Regions from separate parts of the Pseudonocardia tropica genome, predicted to be linked through region 2. Evidence: riboswitches for the same ligand, from Rfam matches in the RefSeq annotation. Region 2 holds a riboswitch; the other holds the start of a gene.

Region 1 (4,387 bases), on a different contig from region 2:
CTCGCGCCAGGCGGCGACGGTCGCGTGGGCGTCCTGGGTCAGCGGGGCCCGGCCCTCGATCCACTTCGGGGCGTCGGGGGTGGGCTCGACGTCGGGCAGCGGGCCGTCCGGGTCGTAGGCGGACAGGTCCCGGTTCCACACCATCTCGGCGAGCACGATCGAGGTCCACGGGTCGACCTGCAGGTCGTGGATGTGCGCGTGGCGCTCGCGGGCCTCGGCGGCGGTGTCGCCGAGGACGACGCCCGCGCTGGGCAGGATCCGCACCTCGTCGGGGTCGCGGCCGGCCCTGCGGACGCGGGCCTTGACGTCGTCGTAGAAGGCGCGGGCCTCGTCGAACTTCTGGTAGCGGGAGAAGATCGCGTCGGCCGACGCGGCGGCGAAGTCGCGCCCGGCCGGGGACTCGCCTGCCTGCAGCACCACCGGGTGGCCCTGCGGGCTGCGCGGGGTGGTGAAGCGCCCGGCGATGTCGAACTGGTTGCCGGACACGGCGAAGTCGCCGACGTGGCCGTCGCGCAGGAAGGTCCCCTCGGCCGGGTCGGCGACGACCGCGTCGGAGCCCCAGGAGTCCCACAGCGCGCGGACCGCGGCGAGGGCCTCCCCCGCGCGCTCGTAGCGCTGGTGGTGGCCGAGGTAGGCGCCGCGGCGGAAGTTCTCCCCGGTCGGGGCGTCGGAGCTGGTGACGACGTTCCACGCGGCGCGGCCACCGGAGAGCAGGTCGAGCGTGGCGAACTTGCGGGCCAGCTCGTAGGGCTCGTTGAACGTCGAGTTGACGGTGCCGGCGAGCCCGACGTGCTCGGTGACCGCGGCCAACGCGGCGAGCACGGTGAAGGTGTCCGGGCGCCCCACGACGTCCTGGTCGAACACCTCGCCGCCGCGGGTGCGCAGCCGCAGCCCCTCGGCGAGGAACAGCAGGTCGAGCTTCCCGCGCTCGGCGGTGCGCCCCCAGTGCTCGAAGGACTCCCAGTCGATGTGGCTGCCGGAGGCGGGGTCGCTCCAGACGGTGTCGTGGTTGACGCCCGGGAAGTAGGCGCCGAGCACGATCTGCTTCCTGCCGGTGCTGGTCATGCGGTCGCTCCGGAGAGTGCGGGGTTGAACGCGGTCACGGCGTCGACCCGGGCTCCTGCGGCGTAGCGGCTGACCGGGCGGGTCAGCCCGAAGCGCGCACGCAGGGTGGTCTCGCCGTAGGCGGTGCGGAAGGCGCCGCGGGCCTGCAGCTCGGGCACCAGACCCTCGACGACCGCGTCGAGGTCGGTCGGGAGGACGGCCGGGCGCAGGCGGTAGCCGTCGAGGCCGGCACGGCGCCAGGACAGCAGGGTGTCGGCGAGGCCGGCCGGGGTGGTGGCGAGGACGGCGGCGTCGGAGGAGAGCGGGTCGAGGGCGTCGAGGCGGGCGAGCCGGTCGCGGGCGGCGCGCTCGGTCGCCTCCAGGACCACGACGACGTCACCGAGGATCCGCAGCGGCGGCGCGGTGCGGCCCACGGCGGCCTCGGCGGCCCGGACCTGGGCGACGACGCGGGCGGCGTCGTCGGCGTCGTGCGGGGTGGTGAACACGACGTCGCCGACGCGGGCGGCGAGCAGCGCCGGGTCGTAGCCGTGCGCCAGCGACACGACCAGCGGCTGGCCCTGCGGTGGCCGCGGCACGATCGACGGCCCGGCGACGCCGAAGTGCTCCCCGGCGAAGTCGACCCGGTGCAGCCGGTCCCGGTCGACGAAGCGGCCGGTCAGCGCGTCGCGGATCTCGGCGTCGTCCTCCCAGGAGTCCCAGAGCCTGCGCACGACCTCGACGGCGTCGGCGGCCTCGCCGAACAGCTCGGCGACGAGCTCCCGGGCGGCCGGGGTGCCCAGGTCCTCGCGGCGGATGCCGGGGACGGTGCGGCGCCCGAAGTGGGCTGCCTCGTCGGCGCGGACCGAGGTCTGCACCCGCCAGCCGGCGCGGCCGTGGCTGTCGTGGTCGAGCGTCGACAGCGCGGACGCGACGTGGAACGGCTCGGTGTGGGTGGTGGTGACGGTCGGGACCAGCCCGATCCGCGACGTCGTCGGGGCGAGGAAGGCGGCGACCAGCGAGGCGTCGAGGCGGCCCTGCACCCGGTCGGTGCGGCGGCCGGCGCCGCTCAGGTGGTCCCCGGACTGCAGTCCGAGGGCGTCCTCGATCGTCAGGAGGTCCAGCAGCCCGCGCTCGGCGGTGCGGGCCAGGTCGGTCCAGTAGCGGGCGGAGAACAGCTCGCGGGGTCGGGCGCCGGGGTCGCGCCAGGCGGCGGGGTGCCAGCCGGCGCCGTCGAGGGCGACGGCCAGGTGCAGCGGCCGGCCTGGCGTGTCCGATGTGGACATGAGGGCATCGCTTCCTCGTCGCACGGAGGTGCGACGGAACGGGGTGGGGCGTCACGGGACTCCGACGGCCACCGGACGGCGGGGCGCCGACGGGCGGCGCACGACGCGGACGGGGCGGCGTCAGCCCCGACAGGCGGCGCCGGCCACCCGCATCAGGTCGACGTGCCGCCGGTACCGGGGGTGGTGCGCGCCGCGCACCTGCTCCGCGATCGACCGCATGGTGTCCTCCATCGAACCCGGCTGGAGCACCCGCACCCGCGTGCTGCGGGGGGTTGCTGCGGCGTCGTCGAGCCGGGTCTCTCGGCCGCTCCGGATGGTGTGCGATCCGACTGTAGGGATCCGGTGCCCGACGGTGTCAACCCGCGGAGCCGGGCAGTGATCCCCGCCGCACCGAATCTCCCGACCTGCGGAATCGCCACCTCGGACCGCCTCGACCTGTCCGGACATCTCGACCGTTTTCCTGGGGGGTGGACTCCGGGTTGTCCGGGGAGGTGACCACGCCGCACCCTGGTCGGGTGACGACGAGCCGACGGAGGCCCTCGCGCCCCGGTCGGTTACCACGGGGCGTGACCGAGCCCGCCCCCCACGAGCCGACCCGTGCCGCCCGGCGCGCGGTGCCGGTGCGCCCGACCGGCCTCGAGCCGTTCTGGCCGAGCCGGCGCGCACCCGCCTACAGCGAGCTCTGTCGCTGAGCGGTCTCCCGCCCCGCGGGCCGTAACGCCACGCCCCCGGCGTGCGAGGCACCCGCCGGACCGGGAATCGCCCGCCGGACACCACTCCGGCCCGCCACCCGTCCCGAACCCCGGCACGCCCCCCAGGGCCGGCCGGCCCCGGCGCGCAGCGGTCGTCACCGACCGCCCGCCGCCCCCACGGAAGGACCCCGTCCCGCGATGTCCCCGCACGTCCTGCGCTCCGGATCCCGGGCGCGCACCGCCGCCGTCCTGCTCGCGCTGCTCACCGCGCTCGGGCTGCTGGCCGGCTGCTCCCGCGCCGACGAGAGCACCACCGCCGCGGGCGCCACCTCCCCCGCGACCGAGGTCCGCCTCGGCTACTTCCCGAACATCACCCACGCCCCCGCGCTGGTCGGGGTGAAGCAGGGCCTGTTCGCCGCCGAGCTGGGGAGCACGAAGCTCACCACCCAGACGTTCAACGCCGGCCCGGACCAGGTCAACGCCCTGCTCGGCGGCTCGATCGACGTCGCGTTCATCGGCTCCGGCCCGGCGATCAACGCCTTCACCAAGTCCAACGGCGAGGCCGTGCGCCTGGTCGCGGGCTCCACCTCGGCCGGCGCCCAGCTGGTGACCAGCCCGGACATCACCTCGCCCGAGCAGCTCAAGGGTAAGATCATCGCGACGCCGCAGCTGGGCAACACCCAGGACATCGCGCTGAAGACCTGGCTGTCGGAGAACAAGCTCCCGATCGGGCAGGGCCCGGACGCGGTGACCGTGCAGAACATCGAGAACCCGCAGACCCTCGACCTGTTCAAGCAGGGCAAGGTCGCCGGCGGCTGGCTGCCCGAGCCGTGGAGCTCGCGCCTGGTCGACGCCGGGGCGAAGGTCCTGGTCGACGAGAAGTCCCTGTGGCCCGACGGGAAGTTCCCGACGACCGTCGTCATCGTCCGGACCGAGTTCCTGGCGCAGCACCCGCAGACCGTCGAGGCGATCCTGCGCGGCGAGCAGAAGGCCATCACCCTCATCCGTGAGAACCCCGCGCAGGCGAAGACCGTCTCCAACGAGGCGATCGGCGAGATCACCGGCAAGCCGCTGGCGGCGAACATCCTCGACCGCGCCTTCACCGAGCTGTCCTTCGACTCCGACCCGCTCGCCTCGACCTTCCCGCAGCTGGCGAAGGACTCGGTCACGGCGGGCATCGCGAAGAGCGAGGCGGACCTGACCGGCTTCCTCGACCCGGCCGCGGTCGACGCGGTCCGGACCGGCTCCGGGGAGGCCGCCGTGGACCCGGCCGGTCTCGCCGCCGCGAACTGACCTTTCCGATCGACGAGGGGAACCACCGATGACCGTCGACCTGACCGCCCGGCGCCCGAGGACCCGCGACACGGC
Region 2 (4,387 bases):
CGTGTTCGTCAGCCCCCTCACCCCGCTCGACCGGCTCGGCGCCGCCCGCATCGTGCTGGCCCAGAAGAAGCGGCTCGGCCTGCGCTGGGACGCGGTCGCCGAGGCCGTCGGCGCGTCCCTCGCATGGTCCACCTCGGCCCTGCTGGGCCAGCAGACGATGACCCGCGAGCAGGCCGAGGCCGCCGGGAACCTGCTGGACCTCGACGCCGACGTCGTCGACGCCCTCACCCTCCCGCCGGTACGCGGCGCGGCCGCGGTGGACCTCACCGACCCGCTGGTCCACCGCCTGTCGGAGATGGTGCAGGTCTACGGGACGACGATCTCCGAGCTCGTCCGCGAGGAGTTCGGCGACGGCATCGTGTCCGCGATCGACTTCGAGCTCGACCTCGCACGGGTGCCCGACCCGAAGGGCGACCGGGCCGTGATCACGCTGAACGGGAAGTTCCTGCCCTACCGCGTCTGGTGACCCGGCACAGGGCGCGACGACGCCGCTGGTAACCTTGTGCGTCGAGCGCTCGGCGTGCTCGCCCGAAACGGCCTGGACCCTCTCTCCAGTGATGCTGTTCGGTGCCGCCGGAGCGGACCCGGACGAGAACACTCACCAGCCGACCAGCAGGCAGGAAGACCAGAGGCAGACGTGGCCAACATCAAGTCGCAGATCAAGCGAGTCAAGACCAACGAGAAGCGCCGGCAGCGCAACAAGTCGGTGAAGTCGTCGGTCAAGACCGCGATCCGCCACTTCCGCGAGGCCGCCGACTCCGGCGCCGACAACGTCGTGGAGCTGCAGCGCAAGGCGGCCAAGGCCCTCGACAAGGCGGCCGGCAAGGGCGTCATCCACCGGAACCAGGCGGCGAACCGCAAGTCGGCCCTGGCCAAGCGACTCAACGACGTCCAGGCCTGAGCCACCCCGGTTCCTCCGACGACGGCGCCGCCCCACCCGGGTGGTGCCGTCGTCGTGTTTCCGGGTCAGCGCGGGGTGCGTGCGGAGACGACGGCCAGCACGGCCCGCTCCAACGCGTACCCGGCGTCCGCGGCGACGCCCTTGACGTCGGCGTTCACCCGCGCCGTCGCCGCGATGGCGACGGCGAGCTGCTCCGGGCGCCACTGCCGGACCGTCTGCTGCGCCTTGCGGATCTTCCAGGGCGGCATCCCCAGCTCCCCGGCCAACCGGTTCGGGTCGCCCCGCCCGGCCGAGCCGACCTTCGCCAGGGTGCGCACCGCGTCCGCGAGCGCGTCGGCGATCAGCACGTGCGGGACTCCGAGCACCAGCGCCCACCGCAGCGCCTCCATCGCCGCCCGCCGGTCCCCCGCGACCGCCGCGTCGGCCACCGCGAAGCCGGAGGACTCGGCCCGGCCGCGGTGGTAGCGCCGCACCCCGCCCTCGTCCACGGCGCCGCCGGTGTCCGCGACCAGCTGCCCGGCCGCGGCCGCCAGCTCCCGCAGGTCCGACCCGACCGCCTCGACCAGCACCGCGAGCGCCCCGGGCGTGATCGTGCCGCCGTGGCGGCGGACCTCGTCGCGCACGAAGTCCGACCGCTCGTCGGCGCGGGTGATGCGGTTGCAGGTGACGGTGTGCGCCCCGGCCTTGCGCATCACGTCCAGGAGCGCCTTGCCCTTCGCTCCCCCCGCGTGCTGGACCACGAGCACGATCCCGTCGGCCGGGTCCTTCACGTAGTCGGCGACGGCGGCGGTCATGTCCTTGGTCGCGTCCTGACCGTGGGTGAGCACGATCACCCTGCCCTCCGCGAAGAGGGAGGGGCTGAGGTGTCCGGCGAGCTCACCGGGTGCCACCTCGGAGGTCCGGAAGCGGCGCAGCTCGGTCTCCGGATCCCCCTGCCGGGCGCGCCGGACCAGGTCGGACACCGCCCGTTCGGCCAGGAACTCCTCGTCCCCGACGACCAGCTGCAGCGGGCCCGGTTCGCTCGTGCTGCTCACACCCCCATGGTGGCCCACACCCCCGACAACGGGTGAGCCGCGTCCCGACCGGGGTACGCCGTCTGGCGGTGGAGCCCCCTGCTCGCGTACGGTCGACGTCGATTCCGGCGCCCGGCGTCCGGAGCACCACAACCGCATATGGCTCATCCAGAGGGGCAGAGGGAACGGCCCGTTGAAGCCCCGGCAACCGGCGTCGCACGACGATCCGCCCGGACCTGCGCATCCCGTGCAGCGAGGACGTCGACGAACACGGTGCCAATTCCGGCCCGCCACGTACGGCGGGACAGATGAGGAGATCTCGTGACTCTCACTGCTGCGCCCGAAACCACCTCCGCCTACGACCTCGGTTCCGCGCGCGCTCTCGCGTGCCGCGAGTGCCGCCACGAGATCCCGCTCGCCGCGGAGTTCGCGTGTCCGCGCTGTTTCGGCCCCCTCGAGGTCGCCTACGAGTTCCCGAAGGTCACCCGCGCCTCCATCGAGGCCGGGCCGAAGTCGATCTGGCGCTACAAGGACCTGCTGCCGGTCCCCTCGACCGTCGAGCAGCACGCGAACACCGAACCCGGCCTGACCCGGCTGATCGAGGCCGACAACCTGGCCCGCGCGCTCGGCGTCCGCAAGATCTGGATCAAGGACGACACGGGCAACCCGACGCACTCGTTCAAGGACCGCGTCGTCGCCGTCGCGCTCGCCGCCGCCCGTGAACTCGGCTTCTCGGTGCTGTGCTGCCCCTCGACGGGGAACCTGGCCAACGCCGTCGCCGCCGCGGCCGCCCGCGCCGGCTGGGACTCGGTCGTGCTGATCCCGTCCTCGCTGGAGCAGGCGAAGATCGTCACCACCGCCGTCTACGGCGGCACGCTGCTCGCCGTGGACGGCAACTACGACGACGTCAACCGGCTCGCCACCGAGCTGGCCGCCGAGCACGAGGACTGGGCGTTCGTGAACGTCAACGTCCGGCCGTACTACGCCGAGGGCTCGAAGACCCTGGGCTACGAGGTCGCCGAGCAGCTCGGCTGGCGGCTCCCGCAGCAGGTCGTCGTCCCCGTCGCGTCCGGCTCCCAGCTCACCAAGATCGACAAGGGGTTCACCGAACTCGGCACCCTGGGCCTGGTCGAGCCCACCCCGTACACCGTGTTCGGCGCCCAGGCCACCGGCTGCTCGCCGGTCGCGCGGGCCTTCGAGGCCGGCCACGACGTGATCCAGCCGCAGAAGCCGGACACCATCGCGCGCTCGCTGGCGATCGGGAACCCGGCCGACGGCCCGTACGTCCTCGACTCGGTGCGCCGCACCGGCGGCTCGGTCGGCCACGTCTCCGACGAGGAGGTCGTCGACGGCATCCGGCTCCTGGCCCGCACCGAGGGCGTGTTCGCCGAGACCGCGGGCGGGGTCACCATCGCGACCACCAGGAAGCTGCTCGAGGCCGGGGCGCTCGACCCCGACGCCGAGACCGTCCTCATGATCACCGGCGACGGCCTCAAGACCCTCGACGCCGTCTCCGGCGAGGTCGGCCCGACGGCGACCGTGCCGTCGACGTCCGCCGCGGTCCGCGAGGCGCTGGCGAACCTGGGCTGACCGGCCCCGCCGGCCGGGCGCCGGGCGGGGGTCGCCCCGCGCGACCACCGTCAGCCCGGCCGGGTCGTCGCCGGTCAGGGCCAGGTCACCGGACCGGTCGGTGCGTGCGACGACGATCCCCGCCCCGACCAGCCGGTCCACCAGCTCCGCGTTGGGGTGCCGGTAGCTGTTGCCGTTGCCGACGCTGATCACCGCCGCCCGCGGGGCGACGGCCGTGATCAGCCGCGGGACCACCTTGCGGGACCCGTGGTGGGGCATCTTCAGCACGTCCGCCCGCAGGTCGGCACCGGAGTCGAGCAGGTCGTCCTGGGCGACCAGCTCCGCGTCGCCGGTCAGCAGGATCGTCGCGGCCGGGGTGGTCGCGCGCAGCAGCAGCGAGATGTCGTTGACCGCCGTCCCGTCGCTGCCGTCGACCGTCAGGGGCGGGTGGACCGGGCCGAGGACCTGCAGGCGCAGCTCCGGCCAGCCCAGCTCCATCCCGCGCGCGAGCCCCACCACCGGGGCACCGGCCTCCTCGGCGCGCCGGGTGATGTCGCGCAGCCCGGACGCCGGTTCCCGCACCGGCCCGACGGCGATGCCGCCCGCGGCGCGGCCACGCAGCGCGCCGGCGAGGCCGCCGTCGTGGTCGGCATGGAAGTGGGTGATCACCACGAGCTCCAGGACCCGGACACCGAGCCGGTCCAGGCAGGTGTCGACGGCGTCGTCGGTCGGCCCGGTGTCGACCAGGACGGCGTGCCCGGGGATACCGGTGGCGAGGACGAGCGCGTCGCCCTGACCGACGTCGCAGGCCACCATCCGCCACCCGGCGGGCGGCCAGCCGGGCGGTGCGAACCGGGTCGGGACGAGGACGACGAGCAGCCCGACCAGCAGGGCCAGCAACAGC

Evidence for each region. Region 2 has a riboswitch for S-adenosylmethionine ahead of thrC (threonine synthase). Riboswitches for the same ligand answer to the same signal wherever they lie in the genome.
Region 1: another riboswitch for S-adenosylmethionine. It lies ahead of WHI96_RS09435 (putative leader peptide); the one in region 2 lies ahead of thrC (threonine synthase).

Annotation. Positions count from the first base shown of each region.
Region 1 covers NZ_JBEDNP010000004.1:336,014-340,400, forward strand. Annotated here, with positions in the region: gene WHI96_RS09425 (NtaA/DmoA family FMN-dependent monooxygenase) at 1-1,065, opposite strand, end outside; gene WHI96_RS09430 (LLM class flavin-dependent oxidoreductase) at 1,062-2,327, opposite strand; gene WHI96_RS09435 (putative leader peptide) at 2,448-2,546, opposite strand; SAM riboswitch class I at 2,552-2,647, opposite strand; gene WHI96_RS09440 (ABC transporter substrate-binding protein) at 3,218-4,312, shown strand; gene WHI96_RS09445 (ABC transporter ATP-binding protein) at 4,341-4,387, shown strand, end outside.
Region 2 covers NZ_JBEDNP010000003.1:128,344-132,730, forward strand. Annotated here, with positions in the region: gene cynS (cyanase) at 2-466, shown strand; gene rpsT (30S ribosomal protein S20) at 638-901, shown strand; gene holA (DNA polymerase III subunit delta) at 967-1,935, opposite strand; SAM riboswitch class I at 2,076-2,229, shown strand; gene thrC (threonine synthase) at 2,236-3,504, shown strand; partial or broken gene WHI96_RS06195 (ComEC/Rec2 family competence protein) at 3,697-4,387, opposite strand, start outside.